One region of the Jeotgalibacillus aurantiacus genome, then DNA from elsewhere that is predicted to be linked to it. Evidence: riboswitches for the same ligand, from Rfam matches in the RefSeq annotation. Region 1 holds a riboswitch; each other region holds the start of a gene.
The links. Region 1 has a riboswitch for S-adenosylmethionine ahead of H7968_RS14985 (bifunctional homocysteine S-methyltransferase/methylenetetrahydrofolate reductase). Riboswitches for the same ligand answer to the same signal wherever they lie in the genome.
Positions count from the first base shown of each region.

Region 2: another riboswitch for S-adenosylmethionine. It lies ahead of H7968_RS15875 (Na+/H+ antiporter NhaC family protein); the one in region 1 lies ahead of H7968_RS14985 (bifunctional homocysteine S-methyltransferase/methylenetetrahydrofolate reductase).
Region 3: another riboswitch for S-adenosylmethionine. It lies ahead of metK (methionine adenosyltransferase); the one in region 1 lies ahead of H7968_RS14985 (bifunctional homocysteine S-methyltransferase/methylenetetrahydrofolate reductase).
Region 4: another riboswitch for S-adenosylmethionine. It lies ahead of H7968_RS02735 (2,3-diketo-5-methylthiopentyl-1-phosphate enolase); the one in region 1 lies ahead of H7968_RS14985 (bifunctional homocysteine S-methyltransferase/methylenetetrahydrofolate reductase).

Region 1 covers NZ_JACNMS010000005.1:95,673-103,277, forward strand. Annotated here, with positions in the region: gene H7968_RS14975 (SOS response-associated peptidase) at 1-266, opposite strand, end outside; gene H7968_RS14980 (DUF4352 domain-containing protein) at 437-940, shown strand; SAM riboswitch class I at 1,049-1,155, shown strand; gene H7968_RS14985 (bifunctional homocysteine S-methyltransferase/methylenetetrahydrofolate reductase) at 1,260-3,119, shown strand; gene metH (methionine synthase) at 3,097-6,534, shown strand; gene H7968_RS14995 (glycoside hydrolase family 16 protein) at 6,624-7,433, shown strand; gene H7968_RS15000 (aromatic acid exporter family protein) at 7,524-7,605, opposite strand, start outside.
Region 2 covers NZ_JACNMS010000006.1:84,028-91,632, forward strand. Annotated here, with positions in the region: gene H7968_RS15860 (isochorismatase family protein) at 2-559, opposite strand; gene H7968_RS15865 (winged helix-turn-helix domain-containing protein) at 684-1,826, shown strand; gene H7968_RS15870 (MFS transporter) at 1,889-3,163, shown strand; SAM riboswitch class I at 3,246-3,348, shown strand; gene H7968_RS15875 (Na+/H+ antiporter NhaC family protein) at 3,467-4,780, shown strand; gene H7968_RS15880 (RNA polymerase sigma factor) at 4,921-5,370, shown strand; gene H7968_RS15885 (hypothetical protein) at 5,372-6,574, shown strand; gene H7968_RS18060 (hypothetical protein) at 6,598-6,729, shown strand; gene H7968_RS15890 (PTS mannitol transporter subunit IICB) at 6,863-7,605, opposite strand, start outside.
Region 3 covers NZ_JACNMS010000004.1:16,829-24,433, reverse strand. Annotated here, with positions in the region: gene H7968_RS13020 (alpha/beta fold hydrolase) at 1-4, opposite strand, end outside; gene H7968_RS13015 (gamma carbonic anhydrase) at 125-664, shown strand; gene H7968_RS13010 (type IA DNA topoisomerase) at 695-2,809, opposite strand; gene metK (methionine adenosyltransferase) at 3,533-4,732, opposite strand; SAM riboswitch class I at 4,889-5,033, opposite strand; gene pckA (phosphoenolpyruvate carboxykinase (ATP)) at 5,344-6,936, shown strand; gene H7968_RS12995 (DUF2584 domain-containing protein) at 7,374-7,605, opposite strand, start outside; gene H7968_RS12990 (alpha/beta hydrolase family protein) at 7,600-7,605, opposite strand, start outside.
Region 4 covers NZ_JACNMS010000001.1:580,146-587,750, forward strand. Annotated here, with positions in the region: gene mtnK (S-methyl-5-thioribose kinase) at 1-179, opposite strand, end outside; gene H7968_RS02730 (sulfite oxidase-like oxidoreductase) at 196-858, opposite strand; SAM riboswitch class I at 940-1,063, opposite strand; SAM riboswitch class I at 1,246-1,356, shown strand; gene H7968_RS02735 (2,3-diketo-5-methylthiopentyl-1-phosphate enolase) at 1,762-2,979, shown strand; gene H7968_RS02740 (2-hydroxy-3-keto-5-methylthiopentenyl-1-phosphate phosphatase) at 2,984-3,649, shown strand; gene H7968_RS02745 (methylthioribulose 1-phosphate dehydratase) at 3,646-4,311, shown strand; gene H7968_RS02750 (1,2-dihydroxy-3-keto-5-methylthiopentene dioxygenase) at 4,271-4,813, shown strand; gene H7968_RS02755 (CAP domain-containing protein) at 5,003-6,148, shown strand; gene H7968_RS02760 (GtrA family protein) at 6,279-6,698, opposite strand; gene H7968_RS02765 (glycosyltransferase family 4 protein) at 6,720-7,605, opposite strand, start outside.

The sequences.
Region 1 (7,605 bases):
CTGCGGAAGCTCGGCTTTTCAGAAACGGTTTCTGCCCGGGCGTTAAAGGTTTTGTATCCGATTTTTTCATCTTTAGCAAAAGGCGGAATGAGCCCCCAGCGAAAATAAGCGGGGTATCGCTTCCCTTCAACACTGACAATAGCGGCTACCTGATTGCTGGGTGCAAGGTTAATGTGTGGGTAGACATCAAAGTCATCCCGCATATTGAATTGGTAATATTCCTTTAAATCCTCAAGCGCTTCGGTTAAAGAAAATCGTCCACACAAGTAAATTCCCCTCCTTATTTACTAACACTATCGTAACAAATAATAAAAACATTGCGAAGATAGAGAAGATTTAATCTTATTTCCTTTTACAGGAAAATGGTTGATTTATTTCGCATTGCGAATAATAATGAGGAAGTGTCATTTTTACATATCTAGGAGGGTGTTCAATTATGAAGAAATTTTGGTTAGTATCTGCGCTTGCTGCATCACTTATGCTTGCAGCATGTTCAGAGGAAACAGACGAATCAGCTGGTAACGCTGAATCAGCACAAGAGACAACAGAAGAAACGGAAGCGCCTGAAGAAACGTCAGAGCCGGCTTTATATGTTGTAGAGGATGAGGTTCAGACGGGTGATCTGACGATGACAGCTGTCAGTGCAGGTGTGACAGAGCAAATCGACGAAACAAATCGTGTTTATGAAGTCAGTTTCAGTATTACGAACAATGGTGAGGAAGAAGCTGTGATTACAGGTGATCAGTTCCGTTTAACAGATCTGGCTGATGAGGAAAAATCTGCCTATGGTGATCCGGTTGAATGGACAGTGCCTGCCGGTGAAACAGTTGAAGGATCACTTCAATTTGAGGCATCTGCTACTACAGCCTTTAAGCTGTTCGGTACTTTTGGCGAAGAGGAAATTGAATGGAGACTGCCAGGCATTACTTCACTGGATTAATGCATCAACCATTACAATTTGCTGAACAGTCTGTTTAATCGCGGTTCTGCTGTTGACAGAAGGGGCTTTAGTCTAGTAGAGTTATCATAATTAACTAAATAGTGTGGATTCTTATCAAGAGAGGTGGAGGGACAAGGCCCTGCGAAACCTCAGCAACCATCACACAAGTGAAAAGGTGCTAAATCCATCCCGTATTTTTACGGGGAAGATAAGGAGAGTTGTTCCGTTTTCTAACACAGGTCTTCTTATTCAAGCGATAAGAAGGCCTTTTTGTATAGACAACCTTGATAAGATCCACGAATACGGAAGGGGAAGTAACATGACTTTATTAGACGAAATGAAAAATCGCATCCTGATCGGTGACGGTGCAATGGGAACCCTCCTGTATTCGTATGGAACGGATCAGTGCTATGAGGAATTAAATCTTTCGCAGGCTGAGCATATCCAGAAAATCCATCGTGCTTATATTGAAGCGGGCGCGGACATTATTCAGACGAATACGTACGGCGCAAACTACCACAAGCTTGAGCGATACGGACTTGAGGAACAGGTAAGGGAAATCAATACTGCAGCGGTCAGAAATGCCAAAAAGGCTGCAGGTAAAGATACATTTGTTCTCGGGACTTCAGGAGGGATTCGCAGCTTTCGTCCTCAGTCCATTGAACTGAATGAAATTAAGCGAACCTTCAGAGAACAGCTTTACTGTTTGCTTTTAGAAGGAGTGGACGGGCTGTTATTTGAAACGTATTACGACCTTGAGGAACTGTCAGCCGTGCTTGAAATTGCCCGTAAAGAAACGGATCTTCCGCTTATTACCCAGATCTCGGTTCAGGAGCCTGGCGTCATGCAAAATGGAACGTCAGTGGCGGAAGCACTGCTGCGTCTCGAACAGGCAGGAGCTGATGTAGTCGGATTGAACTGCAGACAGGGGCCTTTTCACATGTTGAAATCACTTGAGCAGGTTCCGCTGCCTGAGCGAGCTTATTTATCATGTTATCCGAATGCAAGCCTGCCATCTTATACAGATGGTGCACTTCAATACAGTAATAATGCTGCCTATTTTAAGGAGATTGCCCCATCTTTCAGGGAGCAGGGGGTACGTTTATTAGGCGGGTGCTGTGGTACGACACCTGAGCATATCCGCTCCTTCAGTGAGGCGTTAAGTGGATTAGAGCCTGTCAGTGAGAAAGTGATTACACAGCCGATTGAACCAATCATCGTGAGAGACCGGGCAAAAGAGCTGCCTGAACCATTAACGGAAATCGTTAACCGGAGAAAGTCCGTGATCGTAGAGCTTGATCCTCCAAAGAAGCTGTCCACAGATTCATTTATGGAAGGAGCGAAAGCACTGAGTGAGGCCGGTGCAGATGCGGTGACACTTGCGGATAATTCACTGGCAAGCCCTCGGGTGTCCAACGAATCACTCGGCTATCTGATCAAGCAGCAGGGTGTCCGGCCACTTGTCCATTTAACGTGCCGTGACCGTAATCTGATTGGCCTTCAATCTCACCTTATGGGACTTCATACACTCGGGTTACATGATATTCTGGCCGTTACGGGTGATCCGACAAAGGTAGGTGATTTTCCGGGGGCCGCTTCTGTCTATGATGTGTCATCATTTGAACTGATTGAAATGATTGCCCAGCTGAATAAGGGAATGTCGATGTCCGGTAAGGATCTCGGTGAAAAAGCATCCTTTACAATCGGTGCCGCCTTTAATCCGAATGTCCGGAGTGTGGAACGTGCTGTACAACGTCTGGAAAAGAAAATTGATGCTGGAGCAGACTACTTTATGAGTCAGCCGGTCTTTTCGGAAGAGAAGCTGATTGAAACATCGGAAGCCGTAAAGGATCTTGGAAAACCTGTGTATATCGGGCTGATGCCTTTAACAAGCAGCAAAAATGCAGACTTCCTGCATAATGAAGTACCTGGGATTAAATTGACGGATCAGGTCAGGGAACGGATGGCTGCTGTATCAGGAGATCGTGAAAAATCGCACCGCGAAGGGATTGCGATGACGAAATCTCTGATTGACACAGCGCTTGATTTATTTAACGGAATTTATTTAATCACGCCGTTTATGCGATATGAAATGACGGCTGAATTAACGAGATATGCCAATGAACAGGCAGCAAAACGCGCCGGGGGGAATCAGTATGTCACGAACAAACTTCACTAAACAGCTTGAAAAACGCATTCTCATTATGGACGGTGCAATGGGAACGATGCTTCAGGAAGCGAATCTGACTGCGGAGGATTTTGGAGGAGAAGCACTGGAAGGGTGTAATGAAAACCTGAACAGAACCCGTCCTGATGTTATTGAAAACATTCACGACGCTTATTTTGAAGCAGGTGCGGATATTGTTGAAACGAATACTTTCGGAAGTATGAGCGTCGTGCTTGAAGAATATGACATCCAGGCTGACGCCTATGAATTGAGCCGTCTTGGTGCTGAATTAGCCCGGAAATCCGCAGATAAATGGTCGACTGAAGAACGTCCCCGTTTTGTAGCAGGTGCAATGGGTCCAACAACAAAAACATTAAGTGTTACCGGTGGAACAACGTTTGAAAACCTTCAGGCGTCGTATGCAGAGCAGGCACGCGGACTGATTGATGGAGGCGCAGATCTTTTACTGATCGAGACAAGTCAGGACCTGTTAAACGTAAAAAGTGCTTACCTCGGTATTCAGCAGGCATTTGAAGAAACCGGAAAAGAATTACCACTGATGATTTCCGGAACCATTGAACCGATGGGGACAACACTTGCCGGACAGACGATTGATTCTTTTTATATCAGTGTTGAGCATATGAACCCGGTATCTGTCGGACTGAATTGTGCGACCGGACCGGAATTTATGCAGGACCATATCCGCTCGTTATCTGAAATCAATCAGTCTTATGTCAGCTGTTATCCAAATGCCGGACTGCCGGATGAGGAGGGTGTATATCATGAAACACCTGAAACGCTTGCACGAAAGCTGAAAGGATTTGCTGAAAAGGGCTGGCTGAATATTGTCGGCGGCTGTTGCGGGACGACACCTGCACATATTAAAGCGATTGCGGACGTCATGAAGGATTATGAACCGCGTAAGCAGAGACCTGAAAAGCATCACACCGTGTCAGGAATCGAGCCGCTTGTCTATGATGATCCATCCATGAGACCACTGATGATCGGAGAACGGACAAATGTCATTGGCTCAAGAAAGTTCAAACGCCTCATTGCGGAAAAGAAAATAGAGGAAGCATCGGAAATCGCCCGTGCCCAGGTGAAAAAAGGCGCACACGTCATCGATATCTGTCTGGCCGACCCGGATCGCGATGAAGAAGAAGATATGGAAGCCTTCATGCAGGAGGTTGTCAAAAAAGTGAAGGTACCTTTAGTCATTGATTCTACAGACGAAAAGGTAATTGAAAAAGCACTTCGGTATTCTCAAGGTAAATCGATAATTAACTCGATTAATTTAGAGGATGGGCTTGAACGTTTTGATGCAGTTGTACCACTTGCGAAAAAATATGGTGCTGCACTTGTTGTCGGAACAATTGATGAAAAAGGAATGGGTGTATCAGCGGAACGCAAGCTTGAAATCGCTAAGCGTTCATACGACATTCTGACAAAGGATTACGGTGTTCACCCGACTGATATCATTTTTGACCCGCTCGTTTTCCCGGTTGGAACAGGGGATGAACAGTATATTGGTTCAGCCAATGCAACAGTGGAAGGAATCCGTCACATAAAAGAGGCCTTCCCGCAGGTGCAAACCGTGCTCGGCATCAGTAACGTATCCTTTGGTCTACCTCCGGTTGGCCGAGAGGTGCTGAATGCCGTGTATCTGTACCACTGTACACTTGCAGGTCTGGATTATGCGATTGTCAATACAGAGAAACTGGAGCGTTTCGCTTCTATTGATCCCGCTGAGGTCAAAATGGCTGAAGAACTGTTATTCAATACGACTGATGAATCACTCGCTGAATTTACCGCCTTTTACCGTGGTAAAAAGAAAGAAACGGCTTCAGGACTTCCGGATATGCCGCTTGCGGAGAGGCTTGCCTATTATGTCGTAGAAGGTACAAAAGAAGGTTTGCTGCCGGATCTGGAGCAGGCGCTCACTGAGTACGATGAGCCGCTATCCATCATTAACGGCCCTTTGATGACAGGCATGAAAGAGGTTGGACGCTTGTTTAATGACAATCAGCTGATTGTAGCTGAGGTGTTACAGAGTGCTGAAGTCATGAAAGCAGCTGTTGCTTATCTTGAACCGCACATGGAAGCGTCTGATGATTCTTCCTCTAAAGGTAAGGTACTCCTCGCTACGGTAAAAGGGGACGTACACGACATCGGTAAAAACCTTGTAGAAATTATTTTAAGTAACAACGGTTTTGAAGTGGTTGACCTTGGCATTAAAGTAACCCCGCCGGAGCTGATCGAAGCCATCCGTCGTGAAAAGCCGGACATTGTCGGTCTGTCAGGTCTGCTCGTTAAATCAGCCCAGCAGATGGTCATTACGGCAGGAGATATGAAGCAGGAAGGCATGGAGATTCCAATTCTGGTTGGCGGAGCGGCACTCTCGCGTAAATTTGTGGATACAAAAATTTCACAAAACTATGACGGTCTTGTTTTATATGCAAAGGATGCGATGAACGGTTTGAGCCTTGCGAACCAGCTTCAGGACGAATTGGAGCGTGCCAAGCTTGTAGAAGAGCGGGAGGCGAAAAAGGGAGCCATTGCATCAGCAGCTCCTGCCCCTAAACGTGAAAGCAATGTCGGTGTACTCGAAAAGCCGGCTGTTGCCCCTGCCCCTGTTTTTGTGCCGAATGATGTGCAGCGTCATGTGATCAGCTCGTACTCTGTTTCACATGTTGAGGCTTATATCAATATGCAAATGCTGATCGGACATCATCTCGGCGTCAAAGGTAAAGTATCACGCCTTTTAGCTGAAGGAGATGAAAAAACCATCAAGGTAAAAGAAACCGTTGATCAGCTGATTCAGGAAGTGAAAAAAGAAGGATTGATTACACCGGCTGCTGTGTATCAGTTCTTTCCTGCCCAGAGTGAGGGTGATGATGTGATTATTTATCATCCAGAAGAGGGACACGAGATTGAACGTTTTACTTTCCCAAGACAGCCTAGAGCGCCATATTTATGTCTTGCTGATTATCTCCGCTCAAAAGAAAGCGGCGAGATGGATTATGTAGGATTTTTTACCGTCACAGCCGGCCGGGGAATCAGGGAGAAGGCTCAGGAGTATAAGGAGCAGGGAAGATTTCTTGAAAGTCATGCGCTTCAGGCGCTGGCTCTTGAAACAGCAGAAGGCTTTGCGGAGCTGCTTCATCAGCAGATGCGCGACCGCTGGGGCTTCCCGGATTCAGTTGATTTCACGATGCAGGAGCGCTTCAGCGCCAAGTATCAGGGACAGCGTTTCTCCTTTGGATACCCTGCCTGTCCGGAGCTTGAGGATCAGGAAAAGCTGTTTAAGCTGATCCAGCCGGAAGAGATTGGTGTCCAGCTGACTGACGGCTTCATGATGGAACCGGAGGCCAGCGTATCAGCCATTGTGTTTGCTCATCCGGATGCACGATATTTTAACGTATTATAAAAATTACGGCTGCTCTCTCAGCGGTTTCATAGACCGGGGAGCAGCTTCTAATACATTCTTTCACTATCAAATTACGGGAGGTTGACTGGATGGATCGTGATTTCCCCCGGAACTCTTTGGAAAAAAAGGGGTTCCGTTTGGTTTTTAATGATGATTTTGATCAGGTGAGTCTTGACCTGTCAAAGTGGCTGCCATTTTATTTGCCTCAATGGAGCAGCCGTGAAAACGCCAAAGCGAATTATCGTATAGAAAATAGTGAACTGAAGTTAATGATTTCAGCTAATCAGCAGCCATGGTGTCCGGAACTGGACGGCAATATTAAAGTGAGTAATCTTCAGACAGGAGTTTATTCAGGTTCACTTGGAAGTAAATTTGGACAGCATCGCTTTTCTGAACATTGCATCGTTAAAGAGGAGCAGACACCTGAGCGGTTATTCACACCACAGTATGGCTATTTTGAGATTCGGGTAAAGGGGCTAGCAACTCCTGAAAATGTCTGTGCTTTCTGGATGATTGGGTTTGAGGATCAACCTGAACGGTCTGCGGAAATCTGTCCATTTGAACTGAAAGGGTGGAATGTTAAAGAAGATACCTGCACATTGGGGTATGGAATACGTGCTTTCAGCGATCCATCGATACAGGACGAATTTTTTGAACGGGAATTTAAATATGATCCTACTAACTATCATATATACGGTTTTGACTGGTCAAAAGATGGCGTATCATTCTTTCTTGATCATCAGCTGATTCATCAATCAAAGCAATCACCGTCCTATCCGATGCAAATGATGCTGAACATATATGAAATACCACGAGAAAATTCTGATGAAACAACTGTAAAACAATACCCGTATGAATTCTCTATTGATTACATACGGGCTTATGAACGGATAAAATGAAGATTTTAATAGACCGCTCACGCAAAGGACGTGAACGGTTTTTTATATGCGGAACCCTTATGTAAGCGGTATGGTGGATTAACATTCATTTTAAAGCTCCCCAGGTTTTACACTCGGAACAGCCACAAATGATTTCCTTTTTCTCAGAAGAGCGTGGATCGATAACAGCTCA
Region 2 (7,605 bases), on a different contig from region 1:
GTTAACGATATTCATCGTGTGTCGGAGTAAACAATTCTTCAGACGACTGACGGACAAGAGAAAAGTGTTCAACGTTATAGTGTCCATGGAGTGTCGAATTATGATGCGCAATAATCTGTTCACCAGATAAGGCAGCTGAATCTGATGTAGAATGGGCATCTCCCACTAAGGTGACATCGAACCCATTAATGGTAGCAGTGCGAACAGCAGTATCAATACAATGCTCCGTTTTGCAGCCGGCAATGACGAGGTGGCCAATTTCCTGCTCCTTCAAATACTCAAGCAAAGGCGTCCCGTGAAATGAATTCGTTGCATATTTTTCGAATTTCACTGCCCCTTGCGGAATGTTAATGTCCTGATGTACCTCGAACCCATCTCCCTCTCCATTGGCTACATCTTTATCACAGATAAAAATAATCTTACTTTCAGCATCAAGCGCCTTTTGAATGACAAAGTTGATATTTTTGATCAATAATTCCTTATTTACAATGCCAGCTTCCTGTTCATTTCCTTCAATCAGCTCCTGCTGGGCATCAATGACGATTAAAGCATGTTTCAATTTGACTGGTCCTTTCCTGTTCCTCATGCTACTATTCTGTTATCCGGGTGAAATCTCCTTTAATTTCCACGTAATCAAGAATTATCGATATAATAAAAGAAAACTTGTTATAAAAGGTGATTTTATGTCTCAACTAACCTTTAATCTTGCAGACTATACTGCATCGTATAAAGGCACTCAAGTTCAATTATTAAGAAAAGAATTTTTTCTTTTACAGTTTCTTTATGAACGTGCCGACCAGGTATTTTCGAGGTCTCAGCTGCTCGATGCGGTTTGGCCGATGGATGCGCCTACAGACAGAACGGTGGATGATCATATTTACCGTGTGAGGAAGAAACTGAAGAAGCTGTCTGATTTTATTGTGATAGAGACCGTAAAAGGTCATGGGTATGTGTTGAAGAAAATTGATGTTGGAATGGATGACGCAGCCTATCAGGATCCGGAAATAAATAAGATGCTTGAAGGTCTGATTAAGCGATATCATCTATTTGGTCATGGAGAAGCCATGCAAACGTTTATTGAGGAAAAGCATTTAGGGTTTATGGTTCCGGAAGAATATAAGCCTGTTTTTGCCTTTATGAAGGCTGATATTGACTGGTTCATCAATGATCATGCCAATATGGATCAAAAACTGTATTACATGATTCATATTTATCACACTCAGACTGGCAATTTTCGTGAAGCCATTCAGTATATTCAGCGTGGACTCGAGAAAGAGGTGTTTTCTGAAAGATCACATTTTGAAGCTGAGACATTAGGTTTGTTTTATTTATTTGTAATGGATCAAGACCTTAAAAAAGCTGATCGACAGTTTAAGTCGATGACGTTAAAATACCCTGAACTGCTGAAATCTGATCACGGATTTAACCCTTCCCTTATGAATTTTAAGTTGATTCTATTGCTATGCGGTGGAGAAACGAGTGAATTTAATCGACTATTTATTGAGATGGAACAGTTTTATCAGAATAATCCTTTGCAAAGGGAGCTTGGCATATTTTATGTGATCACTGGAATTCTCCATCTCCAGCGGGGCTCGTTTAAAAAAGGTCGTGAGGATATAGAGCAGGGATATCATGTGGTGAAAAATACAAAGTTTACATCTCATCTCTTTTTTTACTTTGAAATCACGCTTCTCTTACTAGATAAACTTAAATTGGATGAAGAATTATTTATGCTTTTAAAAGCAAATGCAGACGAAATGAAACGGGAGTATTTGCCGGATCGAAAGGTAAGTCTGGTAAAACAGCGTCTGAATCTGTTCATTTGATCATCCTCTGACATTGAGCCACTAAACTGATGATATTAATCAGGAAGCAGGGTGATTGTTATATGTCAGCAGGTAAATTAGATCGTTCTATTTGGGGCAATCGTTTGTTTGTAAAGATGTTTTCGTCTTATTCAATTTCTGTCATGGGAAATTATTTTGATGCTGTCGCGATTATGATTTTATTTGGATTCGTCTGGCAGGCAGATCCTTTTTTAATCGCTTTAATTCCCGTTGCAATGGCATTGCCGCAAGCGCTATTAGGTCAGTTCTCAGGAGTGTTTGCCGACCGGACTGACAAGCTGAAAATGATGTTTTTGGCTGATCTTATCAGTGTGGTGTTGACGCTTATGCTGGTCTTCGTTTCGGGTCCATGGCTCGCGCTACTCATCATTGCGTGCAGATCAGTGGTGAATTTGATTCATTATCCTGCTCAACAGGGGATGGTAAAAGAGGTGGTGCCAGAGCATCAGCTTTTCCAGGCTTTTTCTTTAAATGGAATCATGCTGCAGTTTTCTAAAATTGCAGCACCGTTAATTGGAGGAGTGATAGCAGGAGCAGTATCACCGCAAATATGTATTTTGATCAACGCAATAATGCTCATTATTTCGTGTTTTGTTTTATTCAGTATGAGAAGAGAATATTCAGTGTTTGAAAAAGATTCTTATGCTATGGCTCACAATAATAGAGGTGATTTTTGGATTTCATGGCGTGAAGGCTGGCTGATCATTTTTACCAGCCGTCCACTATGGGTCAGCTTTATGCTCGCTTTTTTAGGTTTACTTACAATCCAGATGATTGATATTCAATTCACTACATGGTTCAGAGAGCTGTCACCTGATCAACCTGAATTAATCGGTTATCTGTTTGCCTCTTCCGGAGCGGGTGCCGTTGTCATGATTGTGCTGTTAAATCGATTTTCAAATCTGCGGGATTACGGTTGGCTCATGGGTGGAAGTCTTGCCTGCGTTGGAATTGGATTTGGAGGAATTGGATTACTTGAGGCAGGATTCCCTTTATGGCAGCCCATCATTTTCGGTGCTATCATTGGTCTTGGTGTGGGTTTATACTCGGTGGGATTTCAATATATCATCCATAAGCATACTTCGAAAGAGAATATTGGGAGAGTATCAGGTATTAATCAGACCATATGCAGCTTGTGTGTTGTAGTTGGCCCATTAATCGGTGGGATACTTGTCAGGTTATTCGGTGCAGGTGCGGTTTTTATGTTTGTGGGGTTATTTTGCTTGCTTATAGGGATGGTTGCTTTTACCCTTAGAAATGTATTATGGAAGGAAACGGTTTCAGCCGCTCAGGTAATCAGCGACGAAATAATATGAATCTTCCGAAGTTATCAAGATCCGTTGACATCCTTTTTTAAATCTTTTATCATTCAACAATAAATTAAATACCTGCAAGACCTTCTTATGAAGAGAGGTGGAGGGACTGGCCCTTTGAAGCCTCGGCAGCAGACTTGGATGAGTACTGTGCCAATTCCAGCAGGCATGAGCCTGGGAGATAAGAAAAGTGGTTTGCTTTTGATTAAAAGCTTCTTCCTTTTCTTATGGGAGAAGCTTTTTTGTTTGGCCGCAGGTTTGAAGTTTATAGGATTTGTTAAAACAAAAGGTTGGAGGTGCATTCTTATGACGAATCAGGAAATACCTCAGAGTAATCCGCTTGCTCTGATTCCGTTTGGCATATTTATTTTATTATTTATTGGTTCAGGTGTAATCACGGGTGATTTTTATTTAATGCCTGTGCTGGTTGCTTTATTTATTGCGATTTTGGTCGCCTTACTGATGAATCGCAAAACTGATTTTCAGACGAAGGTGATGCAGCTGTCTAAGGGTGGAGGTCATCCGAATATTATTTTGATGGTCATTATCTTTCTTTTAGCAGGAGCTTTTGCATCCGTTGCTGATGGTGCTGGTGCAGTAGATTCGACGGTCAATCTTGGACTGTCCTTTTTACCGCAGAATCTGTTGATCGTCGGATTATTTATTATAGGATGTTTTATCTCTATTTCTATGGGGACTTCTACAGGTACGATTGTGGCGCTGGCACCGATCGGACTTGGTGTATCAGAGCAGACAGATATCGGTGTTGCGCTGGCGATGGGTGCGATTGTGAGTGGCGCGATGTTTGGTGATAATCTGTCCATTATCTCAGATACGACCATTGCAGCAGTACGCACGCAGGGAACGAAGATGAAGGATAAGTTTAAAGCAAATGTTAAAATCGTTCTTCCGGCTGCGATCATTACAGCAATCATTTTCGCTGTGATGACAACGGGATCAAGTGCCTCATTGGAGGAATCGAATCCTTATAATCTCCTGCAGGTGCTTCCGTATTTAGGCGTACTGATCTTTGCGATTGCAGGAGCAAACGTCATTCTTGTTTTGCTTGGCGGTATTATTTTTGCTGGAATTGTAGGTCTAGGACTTGGTGAATTCAGTTTGCTGACCTTGATCGAACTGATTGGAACAGGATTCTCTAATATGTTTGAGCTTGCGATGATTGCGATTTTACTTGGTGGACTGGTGGAACTCATCAAACAGAATGGCGGCATTGAATTTCTGCTTCAGTCTGTTACAAAACGAGTCAATTCCAAGCGCGGTGGAGAGGCAGGGATTGCCGGCCTCGTAAGTACGGTGAATTTCGCAACAGCGAACAATACGATCTCAATTATTACGGCAGGTCCGCTTGCAAGACAGATCTCAGAACGTTTTGGTATCGACAATAGAAGATCTGCGAGTCTGCTTGATATTTTCTCAAGCTCTGTGCAGGGGCTGATTCCATACGGTGCACAGCTGCTTGCAGTAGCAGGTGTAGCGGGCATTTCTCCTGTGGAGATTGTACCGTTCTGTATTTATCCAATGCTGATCGCATTGTCAGGAATCATTGCGATCGCTATTCAATTCCCGAGATTTAAAACACCTGGTGTGGTGGAGGATTAAGGTGAAAAGCTTCTCTCTTTGAGGGGAGCTTTTTTCTATGGGGAAAATTATTTTTAAAAAAGGTCCAACACTTTCCGATGCCGAAACGTTATATACATGAAACCACGAAAAAGTGAGTGAAGCCGATGGAGTCCAGTGAGTTGTATCTGGAATTGGAAACTAATCTGCGCAGGTTTGCCAGGTCAATTGCAAGACATGAACAGGAAGCAGATGACCTGATTCAGCAGGCTGTGATCAAATCGCTTGCTCATGAAAGTATGCTTCAGGAACTGCCTGTTTATAAACAGCGTGCCTGGTTCTTCCGGGTGATGAAAAATCAGCTGGTTGATGAACGGAGAAAAGAGCAGCGGCTGACAGGGTGGGAGGATGACTTTGAGCAAATCAGACTGGATCAGCGATTTACTCATATTGAGGTCACTGAATTACTTGCCGATCTGTCACAGGAATACAAGGATATTATCTTTAAGCGGTACTGGATTGGATTATCAAGTAAAGAAATTGGTCAACAGCTGCATCTGCCTGCCGCTACGGTCCGCTACAAATTAAGTCAGGCGTTGAAACAATTAAAAAAGAAATTGGAGGAAGATTAACATGAAAAAGCAGCGAATTGGGAATGTAGGAGTCATCAATTTAACGAAAGCGACGGAGAAAACGGTCTCTGAAATCGAAAGCATTGAAAATGTAGGTTGTATTATTTATTCGAGAGAGACGGCTCACTTGTTATCTTCTTTAAAAAGTAAAAACGTTGGGGCAAGCATTGAAATAAATGGAGAGTTTCAAACCCTTACAGGTGAAACCGTTCTGTCACGGCAATACCTTCAGTCAATTGCGGACCCCGTTCAATTACTTACAGTTGGAAGTGTTATTTTCGATGATGACATTGAAGAAGAAGACCTTCAAGGTAAAATCGAAGGACTATATGTTGTTGGCTCGATAGTCTCCCCGGTACATTTGCAGGGAATCATTCAAAGCAAAGTAAAGCATATGACTGGCATGTCTGAAACGTATTCAGGTGAAAAGCCAAGAACAATCAATGGGAAACATGAGCTGAATAACGCATACCTCGATTCAATACAGTCTTCTGTTAAGCTGACGGTAAATGGAAAGTTGACTCTTGCAAAAGACTTATCTCTTGAACAATTAAAAACAAAGATTGAACACCTCACTGTAAATGGATTGTTGTATTTCCATGAATCTCAGGAATCAGCTGTATTCGCTCTTTCACACACGGTTAACGGGGAAACAGTCAAAATCCCGGAAGGTTTTACTTTACTGACTTCATCACAGTCTTATTCAGCACGTACGTTGCGCCGCCTCAAAGGAGCAAAGCTCATGACATCAAAACCGATCTATTTCGAAAAAGATGTGACCCGTGAGCAGTTGGAGCAGGCGATTGATCAAATCCAGACGACCTCTATTGTGGTTGTAGATGAAAATCTTGAGGATCTGCTCTATGAGAAGACAAATATTGAGGCTGAAATCCTATCATATGAGGGACAATACGTGCTGATTGAAAACGAAGAACAGTGGGCCACAGAAGAGTATGCAGCCTACGATAAACCGGTCACGCTCATTGTAGCTGGAAAGCTTAGATTTGGAGAAGATCTGGATATCTCAGAACTCAAAACGACGATTAAACACATCGACCTTTTGGGCACAATGATAGCAGATACACCCGAGATCAGAGGAGCGGTTAAAGCGCTTCTCCGATTAAAAGAAGGTAGTGTGGAAGGTGCTGAACAGCCGGCTGATTCTGACTATGATGTTGCGAATTATGGTGAACTCAGCTTGTAAACAGAAGGCAGGTGAACGTAGAGATGTACTATCAGGACAGAAGCCTCATCGAAAGCAAGATGAATGACCGCCGTAAGCAGGTTGAGGAGCAGAGATTGGCAAAGCGGGTAAGAAAACGTAAGGTCAATAAAGACGAGATGTGGAGTATTTTTTAGCAATTAGCCTGAGCGATTTAGAAGAATCGTTTATTTGTGACAAATGAATAAAAAGTAAGCTCCCTACCAGACTTCATCGTGATAAAGTCTGGTAGGGAGCTTTGCGTTTACGAATAAAATGAGAGGCAAAGGCTTAATCCTTACTTAATTGATCTAAAAGCTCATCGAGACTCGGATCATTCAGGTAACTTTCAATCGTGATGATTTTCTTATCACCGTGTGCCATTCTTGCGCGATCCGATAAATTCTTGTGAACAACAATGATGTCTGATGATTCAGGTACATCCTCAATACGGTAATGCTTGACTTCGATATTGGAAATACCTTTCTTTTGCAGCTTTTTTCTAAACGTAGTCGCGCCTAATGCACTACTTCCAGCACCTGCATCACAAGCGAACGAGATCTTGCTGATTTCCTGTGTTGTTGAAGCGTCAGCTGAAAAGTTCATTAACTGTTTTCCTTCAGCCTTCATCGATTTTGATTTAGCGATTGAGCTCGTTAAGTCAGCTTCATCACCTGTGTTTTTATCAAGCTTTAGAATAACCGATGTTACTGCAAACGTTACAGCAGCAGCGACTAAGACACCTGAAATGATGCCGAGGAAATTTCCTCTTGGTGTCAGGGCAAGATAAGCGAAAATAGAGCCAGGGCTAGGTCCTGCTACAAGTCCGGCATCGAAAAAGCTGAAAACAGCAATCCCGGACATACCACCGGCAATCATTCCGATAATTGTAAGTGGTTTCATTAATACGTACGGGAAGTACAATTCGTGAATACCGCCAAGGAAGTGGATGACGATCGCACCAGGTGCTGTTCTTCTTGCGACTTTAGTTCCGAAGAGCGTGAAAGCAAGCAGTAGTCCAAGACCCGGTCCAG
Region 3 (7,605 bases), on a different contig from region 1:
ACATGACCGGATTCCTCTCTTTCTGACTCTGTTTACTGTGTAAAAGCCTATATTTTCAGTTTTAAATCGTGACTGTGATACACTAAACTATAACATAATAAAGACTGATTAAAGGAGCGATAACATGATCATCCCCTACAAAACTCACCACCCAAAGCTACACGAAAGCGTCTACATATCAGACTCTGCAATGGTTTCCGGAGATGTGACAATCGGGGCACATTCAAGCGTCTGGCCGGGCAGTGTGATCCGGGGAGATGTTTCTCCAACCATCATTGGAGAAAAGGTCAATATACAGGATTTGTCTGTGCTTCATCAAAGTCCGGATCATCCACTGATCATTGAAGATGACGTAACAGTTGGTCACCAGGTTACACTACATAGCTGTATCATCAGAAAAAAAGCATTAATCGGGATGGCATCTGTCATTCTTGATGGAGCGGAGATTGGAGAAGGCGCCTTTATAGGTGCAGGCAGCCTCGTACCGCCAGGCAAAAAAATTCCTGCCGGCATGATGGCTTTCGGCAGACCCGCAAAAGTGATCCGGGAAGTGACCGATGAAGACCGGCTTGATATGGAGCGGATCAGCAGAGAATATGCTGAAAAAGCTCAGCTATATAAAAAAGCTGAAGTTGATTATATGAACAAGCACCATTCAAATTAAGCATAAAAACCGGCATCTGCCGGTTTTTTATCATTTAAAATCCATTTCAATCTTACCGTCCCTCAGCACGAGCCTTGCACTGAATGTTTTCCCATTTTTACTTTTAAAGCCCTTTAATAGAGCAGTCTGCCCTTTTTCACAGAGGGCTTTAATTTGCGCATCTGACAGTTTTTTTGATAATAATATTTTCGGCAGTGTCTGACGGCAGCCGTTTTTGTATTCATTACAGCCGTAGAATCCGCCTTTATCTACCATTTTACCTTTTTTACACGCTGGACATTCAGCGAGAGATGAGGATCTTTTCTTGGTCCCTGTGCCGCCTTGACCTTTTGGAATCGCGCCCATTTTCTCTGGAGCTGTCTGCATCATATGATCAATAAATGATCCGATATTTTTCAGAAAAGCTTCCTGACTCCCCTGCCGTCTTCCTATTTTTTTCAGATAAGCCTCCCATTTCGCGGTCATCTCCGGGCTGCTCAAAAGCGTTCCTTCAATGACTTTGCAAAGTGTGACTCCCTTATCCGTCACACTTACGATGTTTTTCGCAATCGTAATATACTTCTGTTTTTTCAGCGTATCAATAATGGACGCGCGGGTTGCTTCCGTACCAATCCCTTCCACTTCCTTTAACACAGCCTGATCCTGTTCGTCTTCCAGCAGTTTACCCGCTGTTTTCATCATTAAGATCAGCTGACCTTCTGTATAGGGCTTTGGCGGCTTGGTCACGTCCTCTTTCACGGTTACCTTACTCGGCAGCGTATCCCCCACCGTTACATTTGGCAGGATCGCGTCCTTTTTATTTGTCTCATTAAACAGCTCTTTCCATCCGCGAATTTTTTCCACAGTTCCTTTTGCGATAAATGGAAGTCCGTTTATATCCACTTCGATGACGGTTTCCTCATAGTGATAATCCTCATGAAACATTGCCAGTGTGCTGTTAACGATTTCCTCGTAAACATTCCGCTCCATCGGCTTCAGTTTTTCAAGACGGTCTTTTGTCAGCAGCTTTCTCGTCGGGATGATGGCATAGTGCTCCTGTACTTTCTGATCCTGAACATATTTTGGCCTTGGGCGTGAATGCTTTACATCAAATGAAGCGCCTACTGATTCTTTCATTTTTTCAACCTGTGCCGCCAAATAGTTAAATTCATTCCTTGTAATAAACGGACAGTCGGTTCTTGGATAAGACACGAGTTTTTTCTCATACAGATCCTGAACCGTTTTTAATACATTTGAAGGACTGTACTTAAATCTCCTGTTCAGCTTCGCCTGCAGAGTTGAGAGACTGTGCAGACTTGGTGCCTGCATTTTCTTCTGCTTCTTTTCTGCTTTAGAAACGTTACCGAAGAGCGTTTTTCCTTCTTCAATTTGATGTTTTGAAAGGATCTGTGCAGCATCTTCTGACGTTTTAAACGATTCTTTATGTTTCGTCTGAAAGTTGATTTCTTTTGCCTGATGATCAGCGAGCAGCTGGAAAAACGGCTCAGGCTTAAAGTTTTCGATCTCATGCTGCCGCTGCCAGATCATATAAAGCGTTGGTGTCTGAACGCGGCCAACGCTGAATGGTCCGTCAATTCCTTTTTCCTGAAGCAGCAACGTATACAGCCTCGACATATTCATACCGACAAGCCAGTCACTCAGCTGTCTCGTTTGCGCTTCGTCATACAGAGACAGATAATCCTCCCCATCCCGGAGCTCCTGAAATCCTCGACGGATCACGTCTTTTTCAAGCGAATTAATCCATAAACGTTTCGTCGGTTTATGCATCATATTAGCCTGTTCAATAATAGAGCGGGCAATATTTTCCCCTTCACGGTCACTGTCTGTTGCCACGATAATCTGATTCGCTTTTCTTAAAAGGCCTTTTATGATGTTAAATTGAGCCCGTTTTGCGTATGGGACTGTAAATTTGAATTCATCCGGAATAATCGGCAGCAGATCAAGCCGCCAGCGCTTCCATTCTTTTTTGTAGGCATGTGGCTCCTCCAATGATACGAGATGTCCGAATCCCCAGGTAATGGCGGCACCACCCGGAAAAAGCGGATCGGAGATTTCATAATAGCCATTGCTTTTTTTAGCGGATGAAAAAGCATCCGCGTAGCTTTTTGCCTGTGATGGTTTTTCAGCAAGGATGACTGTGTACAAGGGAATTCCTCCTAAGTTGTTTTTGAGGGGATTTGTTTGGGGAGTGCTGCGGATTGTTTTATTTTATCATTGTTGGGGATGGAATGCGAACGTTTATTCGGAGAGTGGGTTGATGTTGTGAAAAGTATAGGAGTATGTTTGTATAAACCGGACTGGGAGCATCCTTCGCTTTCTTTTGTCTAGCTGCGGCGACTAGCCCCTCGAGGTCATAAGTCAAAAATGAACGAGGGTAAAGAGCAACCCTCGTTTCATTTTCGTCTTATGCTTGTCGGGGCTGGACGAGTCGCCTCCGCTTTTCTAAGGCCGCGCGGTGAGCCAGCTAGCGCTTTGCGCTACGCTGTCTCACCTGTCGCTTCTCTGCAGTAGGAGTCTACGGATGCCCCCAGCCCTTTGAGCTGTTTTCTACAATCTTATTGATTGAAATAAGTGATGGGAAAACCGGTCCCGGACCTTTGAGATGAAAACGGGAATATTCGATACATTTATTTGTTAGAACAGTACAATTCGGTCCGCAGAACGATACAAATCACAATCGGAACATGACAAATAAAGTCATTTACAAGGTGAACATAACAATAAAAATTTGAAACGATTAAAATAAATTTTAGATCGATTTAATTAATCTCTGAAACAGTACAATTCCTCCATCCCCACACAAAGACGCATAAAACTAAAAAACCGGAACCTGCACAAGTCAGGTCCCGGTTCATTATTTACAAATGATTACGCGTTTACTTCCGCTTTAAGCACGTCAGCTTTGTCTGTTCTTTCCCATGGAAGGTCAAGATCATTACGTCCGAAGTGTCCGTATGCTGCTGTCTGCTTGTAGATTGGACGGCGCAGGTCAAGCATTTTGATGATGCCGGCCGGGCGAAGGTCGAAGTTGTTGCGAACGACTTCGATCAGCTTTTCTTCATCTGCTGTTCCTGTTCCGAATGTGTCGATTGAAATAGATACAGGCTGTGCTACGCCAATTGCGTAGGCAAGCTGTACTTCACATTTGTCAGCAAGGCCTGCTGCTACGATGTTTTTCGCTACGTAACGGGCTGCATAAGCACCTGAGCGGTCAACCTTTGTTGCATCCTTACCAGAGAATGCGCCACCGCCGTGACGTGCATAACCGCCGTATGTGTCAACGATGATCTTACGTCCTGTAAGACCTGCATCTCCCTGAGGTCCTCCGATTACGAAGCGGCCAGTCGGGTTGATGAAATACTTTGTATTGTCATCGATCAGGTGTGCAGGCACAACCGGCTTGATGACATGCTCCTTCAGATTGCGCTGGATACGGTCCAGGCTTACTTCAGGGTGGTGCTGAGTTGAAATAACGATTGTATCGATGCGTACAGGCTGGTTATTTTCATCATACTCAACCGTTACCTGTGTTTTACCGTCCGGACGAAGGTAAGGAAGAACGTCTTCTTTACGTACTTCTGTCAGGCGTCGGGATAGTTTATGTGCAAGTGAGATTGGAAGAGGCATAAGCTCTTCTGTTTCGTTGCAGGCAAAGCCGAACATCAGCCCCTGGTCACCCGCTCCGATTGATTCAATTTCAGCGTCAGTCATATTGCTTTCACGATCTTCAAGGGCACGGTCAACACCTGCTGCAATGTCAGCTGACTGCTCATCGATTGATGTCAGTACTGCACATGTTTCAGCGTCAAAGCCGTATTTTGCACGTGTATAGCCGATTTCACGAATCGTTTCGCGCACGATTTTCGGGATATCAACATAAGTAGATGTTGAAATTTCTCCGGCTACGAGTACAAGACCCGTCGTTACAGATGTTTCACAAGCCACGCGGGCATTCGGATCATCCTTTAAAATGGCATCAAGAATTGAATCAGAAATCTGGTCACAAATTTTATCCGGATGTCCCTCCGTTACGGACTCGGATGTAAAAAGATGACGTTTTGTTGACATGAAAGTCTCCTCCTTGTGAAGCGTATATAGTCGACGGTACTCATTACCCTTAGAGATCGAACGTTAACCTTTTATGATCTTCCAAGTATCGGCCAAAATAAAAGAAACCTCTCCCCATGTTTGTGAGGAAAGGTTCATTCGTCAGATCGCCTTTCACTCTTATCGTTCAAGACAAGTTCGTCTTGCTACAGGTTAGCACCTTCGCTCAAGTGATGGTTTTACCGCAAAAGCTGTTCGCTTTTTTGCAGAGCAGGTTGCTGGGTTTCATAGGGCCTGTCCCTCCACCAGCTCGGGATAAGAGTATCCGTTCAAAGAACAATCATACGGAAACAGCCGGGTGATGTCAACACTTACTTTTTCAGAAACAGAGTCACGATAAATGTCAGAAAATACGAACAGATTTCTTCTTTATTTCATTATAATGTAAGGGCTTTCAATTCAGGGCTGGAAAATGTTATGTTTAATAGGTGAAGTATTTTTACTTAAGCAACCAGGAACTTTTTCTGTGACAATCCTGTAAATTCGATTAATTAGTATAGACTATTTAAGTTAATGTGTTATACTAATTTCGAACAAAGGGATAACCATTTTTAAAAAAGGGTGGGAATGCAATGACAACAATCCGGAATTCATCAGACCTTCAGGAACTTCTTGCAGGGAACAATGTTCATAAAAACTTATCTGTTCCTCAGCTGACTGAAAAAGTCCTTATGCGTGAAGAAGGAACATTAACCTCAACCGGAGCAGTCCGTGCCGAAACAGGTACATATACCGGCCGCTCACCTAAAGATAAATTCATCGTTGATGAGCCGTCTGTACGTGATCAGATTGACTGGGGCAATGTCAACCAGCCAATTTCACAGGAATCTTTCGAGCGTCTATATGAAAAGGTTCTTGCACATCTGTCAGAAAAAGAAGAGCTCTTCGTATTTGAAGGGTTTGCCGGTGCCGATCTTGATTCAAGATTACCAATCCGTGTCGTAAATGAGCGCGCGTGGCATAACCTGTTTGCCCATCAGCTCTTTATCCGCCCGAAAAAAGATGAGAGCTGGAGCAGCCCGACAGAGTCACCATTTACCATTTTGTCCGCTCCGTCTTTAAAAGCCGATCCGGCTAAAGACGGCACCCGTTCTGAAACATTTATCGTCGTTTCATTTGAGCAGCGTACCATCCTGATCGGCGGAACGGAATATGCCGGAGAAATGAAAAAGTCAATCTTCTCTGTCATGAACTACCTGCTTCCGCAAAAGGATATTATGCCGATGCACTGCTCAGCCAATGTTGGAGCTGAAGGTGATGTTGCCCTGTTCTTCGGACTTTCCGGTACAGGAAAAACAACGCTGTCGGCAGACGCTGACCGCCGCTTAATCGGGGACGATGAGCACGGCTGGTCTGATAACGGCGTGTTCAATATTGAAGGCGGCTGCTACGCAAAGTGCATCCAGCTTTCAAAGGAAAAAGAGCCACAGATTTATAACGCGATCCGCTTCGGATCCGTACTTGAAAACGTTGTGCTGGATCCTGATACGAAAGAACCTGATTACGATGATTCATCACTGACAGAAAATACGCGTGCCGCTTACCCGCTACAGGCAATGGATAATATCGTGGACCCAAGCAGAGCGGGACATCCAAATACGATCATTTTCCTGACAGCTGATGCGTTTGGCGTACTGCCTCCGATTTCGAAATTAACGAAAGAACAGGCGATGTATCATTTCCTAAGCGGATATACATCAAAGCTTGCCGGAACAGAGCGTGGCATCACTGAACCGGAAGCAACATTCTCAACCTGCTTCGGCTCACCGTTTCTGCCATTGAAACCAACCGTTTATGCTGAAATGCTAGGTAAGAAAATGGAAGCTCATGATGTAGAAGTGTTTCTCGTTAACACTGGCTGGACAGGTGGCGCCTACGGAACCGGATCCCGCATGAAACTTGCTTACACAAGAGCCATGGTCCGTGCAGCCCTTCACGGTGAACTGAGAAACGCTGAAACAACGAAAAACGGACTATTTGGTCTTGAAACACCGCTTCACGTTCCAGGTGTTCCGGATGATGTACTCGTTCCACGTTTTGCATGGCCGAGCGAGGAAGCTTATGAAGCAAAAGCAATGGAGCTTGCACAGAAATTCAAAGAAAACTTTAAGAAGTTTACGACCGTTGATGAAAAAATCGCTGAGCTTGGCGGTCCAGTTATTTAATACTGATTGGGGTCAATCAACGAACGTACACATAGAAAAAAAGAGTCCTTAACAGGGCTCTTTTTTAATGCTTGTTATTCTACGAAACCTGCCGGGACATTCCTTCGCTCCTTTGTCTAGATGTGACAGGCAGGGACTAGCAAACTTTCTGCACAATTTTTAAAATTATCAAATCATTTAGGAATACAACTCGAAGTGCACAAACCAAAGAGACTATAAAAACTGTATGAGGGCTGGGGGACATCCGCAGACTCCTATGGCGGAAAGGGACAGGTGAAAACCTTGTGCGAAGCGCAAGGGGTTCACCGCCCGGCCATGGAAAGCGGAGGATGTCCCCCAGCCCGGTTTTTTCTATCTTCTTCTAGGTATGAGGAATGTCCCGGCACGGCTTTCGAAAACTACCTTCTAGTTAAAAAGAGCCCAATTATGGACTCTTTTTAGTTACTCGACTGCAATGTCTTAAGTTCATACGAAATAATCGTTGCCTGGTCGCGCCATTCGAGGCGGTGTATTTCTGCGGTTCCTTTTAGTTCACCTTCAATTGTTTTGCGCACTTCAAGAGGCACATGCATTGGATAAAGCCTGTATCCGTCCTTGACCAGCTGAAAAAAGTTTTCCTGCTGACGCACTTCTTTTCCTTTTGTGACAATCATTGTGTTCATTTCAAGA
Region 4 (7,605 bases), on a different contig from region 1:
ACCACAATGGATCGATCTGTCGTGTTGTCACGAACGATAAACACATAATTTAAATTTCCATCACCGACCTCTTTGCAGTCAGCTTCCTTGCGATCTTTAATGAATCCTTTTTGCTCTAAGTAAACGAGGACTGATTCCTCTGTAAATGGCTGATACGTTTTTTCCTGCAGTACTGTCATGATGCGATTCTCTCCTTTAATCAAATTCTTTTTTATGCCATTCATCCTCCGGAATATCTAAATCCTCTCCGGAAAAACGCTCTTCTTCAAATACATCTCCATAATTATGAAAACCATTACGCTCCCAAAAGCCGGGGCGATCCTCTGTCAGAAACTCAATGCCTCTGATCCACTTCACACTCTTCCAGAAATACAAATGTGGAACGATCAGACGGAAAGGATAACCGTGCTTTGGCGTTAAAGGCTTACCGTCATAAGAGTGTGCAAGGAGAATGTCCTCCTTCAGTAAATCCTCAATCGGCAAATTCGTCTCATAATCATAGTCGCCGTAAATCATCACGTGGCGTACGTTTTCTGGAATCTCAACGTCTTTCAACAGCTCGCGAATCGTCACACCCGTAAACGCATTATCAAACTTCGACCACCTCGTTACACAGTGAATATCTTTGACAATCGTCGTCTGAGGAAGGTTTAATAATTCGTCATATGTAAAGCGTTTCTCTTTTATACCATTTCCAAAAAGGCGGAAATCCCAAAGCTTGAGATCGTATTCCGGCACCTCACCCTCATGAAGAATCGGAAACTTTTCCGTCAGGGTCTGCCCCGGTGGCAGGCGGCCTCCATATGTGTCTTTTTGTACGGGCGGCTTTGCTTTTTTTAAACGCTCTGCTTTTCCCATCCGGCTGCTCCTTTCCTGGTGGATTAACAATAAAAAAGCCTCTTTCCATGATAGAAAGAGGCAGAATAAATCGGATTCGACCTCTTATCTCTCAGACAAAAAATGTCTGTTGGATGTAGCACCGTGTCCCTGTTACCAAAATGGTAAACAGGGCCGGTTGCCGGGCTTCACAGGGCCAATTCCCTCAGCCAACTCTCGATAAGAGAAGGTATTCAGTTGGTGTTTTCTGGTTCATTTGAAATTCATAATTGCAAGTTTACGGAATAGGATTCCATTTTGTCAACGCATTTTTTAAATAAAAAATTTTTTCTGAAAAGTTATTGACCTGCACAATTTTTTTTGCGATAATTCGAAACATGAATTTAATTCCAACTGAATACGTATGAACTCTTATAAAGAGCAGGTGGAGGGACGAGCCCGATGAAACCCGGCAACCTGTTTCAGCTTAACCGCTGATTCAAGGTGCTAATTCTCACAGCAATGGCTGAAGGATAAGAGGAAGAACGTTTACTGTAAATGTCCGCTTCCTCTTTTGGAGCGGACTTTTTGTTTATTCATATTGTGATGGGTGAATGAACGCGTATATGGATTTGTCTTAAACAGGTGGGTGAACGAAGTCAGCTGGATCTTGCTTAGTCAGGTGGGTGAACAGTGCCGAAGGGATTTGTACTGTTTGAGTGAGTTATTGTATCGAATCAGCTTTTTATTGTACTGTTTCACTGCTTAATTCAATCGAATGAAGATTTTTTTGTACTGATACGACTTCACACCTTCATTTTTGTACTGTTCCTCACCCTTTTTGTACTGATCCGAATCATATTTGTATCGTTCCAACTTATCATTGTATTGTTCAGTCCCCACCGCTCTCAAAATACTGATTTTATCACTGAAAGGATGCTTATCATGTCTCAGATTACGGCTACATACCTTGTACACGATGCGAAAGGCAACTTAGAGAAAAAGGCAGAGTCGATTGCCCTCGGCTTGACGGTTGGATCATGGACCGACCTTCCGGCTGTGGATCAGGAGCAGTTAAAGAAACATAAGGGTGAGGTGCTTTCTGTTCAGGAGGTTCCCGCACTGGAATCAGCTTCTCATTTAGGACAACGAAAAGCAGGCCTGATCAAAATTGCGTATCCGGCTGCAAATTTCAGCTCTGATATTCCGGCGATTTTAACAACGATTTTCGGAAAGCTGTCCCTGGACGGGGAAGTGAAGCTGATTGATATTGAGCTGGACACAGAGCTTGAAAAACAGTTCCCTGGACCACAGTTTGGCATTGAGACCATCAGACAAACATTAAATGTTCACGACCGTCCGCTCCTGATGAGCATTTTCAAAGGTATGATCGGACGCGGCACTGATCTTTTTACTGAACAGCTTCGCGCGCAGGCTGCCGGTGGTGTGGATCTTGTGAAGGATGATGAAATTCTGTTTGACAATCCACTTACACCATTTGAAAAACGGGTGGAACTTGGCGTGCAGGTACTAAACCAAGAATATGAGCGTTCCGGACACCGTACACTGTATGCAGTCAATCTTTCCGGAAGAACGTTTGATTTAAAAGACAAAGCGAAGCGTGCGGTTGAACTGGGAGCGAATGCGTTACTATTTAACGTTTTTGCTTACGGTCTTGATACCCTGCAAAGTCTCGCTGAAGACCCGGACATTCATGTGCCGATCATGGCGCACCCTGCTGTGTCCGGTGCATTGACGGCTTCACCCCTTTACGGTATTTCAAACCAGGTACTGTTAGGTAAGCTGTTGAGACTTGCCGGAGCTGATTTTGTCCTGTTCCCTTCTCCATACGGCAGTGTGGCTATGGAAAAAAGTGAAACACTGGCGATCAGAGATGCACTTCGCTCTGACAGCAGACTGAAACGGGCATTCCCTGTTCCATCTGCCGGCATTCACCCCGGACTTGTTCCTCAGCTGATCGAGGACTTTGGCACAGATTCGATTATCAATGCAGGCGGCGGTATTCACGGTCATCCGGACGGAGCAGCTGCCGGAGCGAAAGCCTTCCGTGATGCGATTGATGAAGTCGTTGCAGGTGGCAGCCTTCAAACAGCTGCCTCTAAATCTCCGGAGCTTGAAAAAGCACTGGCACTTTGGGGGTAAAGGCATGTCCAAAATGATTTTTTGCGACTTTGATGGGACGATTACAAAATCAGACAACATTATTTCCATCATGCGTCACTTTAATCCTCCTGGCTGGGAGCCGATTAAAGACCAGATTCTTTCCCGGGAAATAACGATCCGGGAAGGAGTGGGAAATATGTTTGCCATGCTTCCCTCATCACTGAAAGAAGACATTATCCAATACGTTGTCGAAACAGCTGAAATTCGCGATGGCTTCGGGGAATTTGTCGCCTATACAAGAAAGGAAAATGTCCCTTTAAACATTGTCAGCGGCGGCATTGATTTCTTTGTGAAACCGATGCTTGCACCGTTTCAGCTTGATGACCAGCTGTATTGTAACGACAGTGACTTTTCAGACGACACGATCCGGATTACCTGGCCTCACACATGTGACAGCCAGTGCTCTAACGATTGTGGCTGCTGTAAACCGAGTATCATTCGAAGGCTCGCCGGGGATGATGTACAGAAAATCGTGATTGGCGATTCTGTCACGGACCTTGAAGCCGCTAAATTGGCGGATCTCGTTTTTGTCTGCGGTGAATATCTGGAAGAAAAATGCCGGGAATTAAACCTTCCTTATCAAAGATTTGAAGATTTTAATGAGATCATTCAGTATCTCGAACAGCAACAGGAGGTGGTGCAGCGATGAGTGATGTGACGACACGCTGGAATGAACTGGCGGATGTAAAGGACACGCTTGGCGCGCGCGGCTGGTTCCCCGGAACGAGCGGTAATCTGTCTATTAAAGTCTCAGATTCCCCTCTTCAGTTTCTTGTGACAGCAAGCGGAAAAGATAAATACAAAAGGACTGACGAAGATTTTCTGTTAGTAGATGCAAATAGCCGTCCGGTTCATGATACTCATTTAAAGCCTTCCGCTGAAACACTGCTGCACCAGAAAGTATATGAGCTGACAGATGCCGGATGCTCGCTTCACGTTCATACCGTCAGTAACAATGTAATCTCAGAACTTTATGCCAAACAGGGAGAGATCACCTTTCAGGGGCAGGAGCTGATCAAAGCATTTAACCTTTGGGATGAAGACGCAATACTTCGCATTCCGATCATTGAAAATCCGGCCCACATCCCTGATCTGGCTGAGCAGCTTGCCGGCAGGATCGAGGAAGGCATCTATGGCATTCTGATCCGAAACCATGGCATCACAGCCTGGGGGCGTAATGCCTTTGAAGCCAAAAAACATCTTGAAGCGTTCGAATTTCTATTTGAGACACATTTAGCCTTACGACTACACACTCAAGGAGGAATATCACATGGCAACAATCACAATCAGAGATACTCAGGAAGTTATTAAAGGTGAAGAGCAGGTACAAGCATTTTTAGCAGAGCAAGGTGTGCTTTACGAGAAATGGGATCCATCAAAGCTCCCTTCTGCACTGCAAAACGAAACAGGATTAAATGACGAAGATAAAGAAACCGTTCTATCAGTATTTGATGAAGAAATCCGATCTCTTGCTGAGCGTCGCGGCTATCATAACTGGGATGTCATTGCACTAAATGAACAGACACCGGGCCTTGATGATCTGCTTAAGAAGTTTGAACAGGTTCATACACATACAGAAGATGAAGTGCGTGCCATCACTGCCGGATCCGGAATCTTCATTATTAAGAGCGAGGAAAAAGGTTACTTTGATGTGAACCTGACGCCGGGAGATGTGATTTCAGTTCCGGTTAACACGCCACACTTCTTTACTTTGACAGATGAGCGCGAGGTTGTGGCTGTTCGTCTCTTTATTGAAAAAGAAGGCTGGGTAGCCCACCCGTTTCACGATCCTGAGTTTGAAGAAGCGAAATAAGAACAGATCACCGCATCCTTCCCGGGTGCGGTTTTTTGATGGGCAATATGGTGTCGCGGGTTTGTGCGGAGATGGTTTATGGGTATTATAAGTCATATCGCTTAAATGAACGGACACCTTTTGATCACCGTTTTCCTTTCTCGATCCCCTTGTCATACGTTAAAATAATGAGAGTTAGGGGGAAGTGCCTTGAGAAAATTACTGCTGTTGATTGTCATCGTCCTTGGCCTATTTCTCACAAAGCCGTTCTGGGAAGAAGCTGTACCTGAGTCGGTGAATCTGTCGTTTATGGACCGGATTTCAGGCAGTGTTGTGTCTGCTGTGAACGGCAGCGCTATAGAGGATTCATGGAATTCAATGCTTGAATCTGTTACTTCTTTTATTATCGATATCAATGAGGTCGTACAAAATGCACCTGAAATATCGACTGAAAATGAAACGGCTGCGATTGCAAAACCGGATTTAGAGGTGCCGACGAACGAAATTTTTTCCGTGCATAATGTTCAGCTTGGTGATTCCGAGAGTTCAGTAGTGGAGAAAGCAGGACAGGCTGACCGGATGTCAATGAATGAATTTGGTGTGGAGTGGCACACGTATCACGAAAATTATCAAAACTTCTTTATGGCTTCCTATAATGAAAATGGAGAAGTGAATGGCTTGTTCACGAATCAGGACCTGATTTCCTCTTCCCTCCCTTTACAAATGGGAAGCACCCGTGAAGAGGTTCGTGCCGAGCTTGGCGAACCACTGACTTATTTACAAAAAGGAATGGTCCGCTATCAGCTTCAAACGGACGGAGAATATGATATGTTCGCTTTCAATGGGGCGTATATCACCGTATTTTATGATTTACACGAAGAACAGACTGTAACAGCTATCCAAATCATTAACGACCGTCTCGAGGATCAGCGAGAAACGCTATATGCTGAACCTTCAGCTGAGCTTGAAGAGGGCTTTAAATATCAGCTGTTTGATCTGACCAATGCGGCACGCGTCGTACATGGCCAGTCTGTGCTGGAGTGGGACGAAGCCATCAGCGGTACCGCTAAAAAGCACAGTACAGACATGGCGGAAAATAATTTCTTTTCCCATGATAACCTGGAAGGCCAGTCACCATTTGACCGGATGGATGAGGATGGAATCGACTATGCCATAGCTGGTGAAAACCTTGCTTACGGGCAGTACAGCAGCGTTTTTGCCCACGAAGGTCTGATGAATTCCCTTGGACACCGTGAGAATATCCTGAAATCCGATTACGCCTACCTTGGCATCGGAGTTGACTTCAACGAAGACAGCCAGCCATTTTTCACAGAGCTGTTTTTCGATACATTCTAAATGAAACAATCTAATCACAAGAAGACCCCGGGCTCATTCTTCGGTCGTGAGAGGAGCATAGCCTGGCACGGTTTTTCTTATAATCCCCATATAAAAACCATGCAAAAAGCGGAGCAAATTGCTCCGCTTTTTATCGTCTGAACACAAACCACTTCATAAAGAAAAAGCTCGACAAAGAAGACAACAGCATCGAAAGCCCTTTTGCTGTGTTCGTTTCCGCCCAGTCCGGCAAAATCGCGAGTGCATCCATGATCCATATGCCTCCGATAAAAACGCCATTTGCTATAAAAAGACTGGCTGTTGCCTGCAGAATAAACCCCACGAACTGCTTCTTATTTTTTTGCACATTAAACGTATAGCGCGAATTCCATACATAACTGTTCAAAATCGCCGCTGTATAAGCCACTGTATTAAACGTGGTCAGCCACCCCGCATCCTGCGTCGGGAAGGCAAACAGCAAAGCGTTTAATACGCCAATATCAATTAATGCACAGCTGAGTCCAATCAGAGCGTATTTATAAAATTGGGTCAATCCCTGGTTGTTCTTCATTAATCACACCATCTATTTAAGTCATTTTGCTGCCTTATTATGATGCAGTTCCAGTGTTTGCATGTAATAGTCGTACAGTTGACTGGACTGATCATCCCATCCGACAGACTGGATGCCTTCATGGGCACGCACGCCCATTTTAACACGGTCTTCCTTATTTTTCAGTTTTTCAACCGTGTTAAACAAGCCGTCCGGATGTGTTGCATGATACAGGAGCCCATTCACGCCGTCCTCAATCTGTTCCCCTGTAGGTCCGCTATCTGCAGAAATTACCGGGAGACCGGCAGCCATGGCTTCCATTAACACAAGCCCCAGCGTTTCAGTTGTAGAAGGGAATACGAATAAATCAGAAGATGCATAAGCACTTGCCAAATCATCTCCATGCAGAAAGCCGGTAAAAATCGTATTGGTCCCTTTAAAATGCTTTTCAAGAAAGCTGCGATGTGGACCGTCTCCTACAATTGCAAGGCAATAATCGTTGGATTTCTCCAAAACAGATTTAATTTTCTCCACTTCTTTTTCCGGCGCCAGTCTGCCTACGAATAATAGCAGCGTTTTTTCAGGTTGTCCGTTACTTAGACGATTCCGCATATCCTGTGAGAAATAGGAAGGATGGAACTGCTTCGTATCCACTCCGCGTTTCCAGTGATGCAGGTTATGAAAGTTCTTCTCCTCCAGCTCTTTCAGCACCGCTTTCGATGTACATAAGTTGAGGCTCGCCTGATCATGGAGTTTTTTAAAGTACTTCCACATCGCGGGTTTCAAAAAGGAAAAGTGGTAGTAATCCGCATATTTTGGAACGTGGGTATGGTAAGAGGCCATCAGCGGCAGTTTCAGTTTTTTCGTATAATAAATGCCTGTGGCACCCAAAAAAGCAGGATTTACAGCATGCACAAGATCAGGCTGA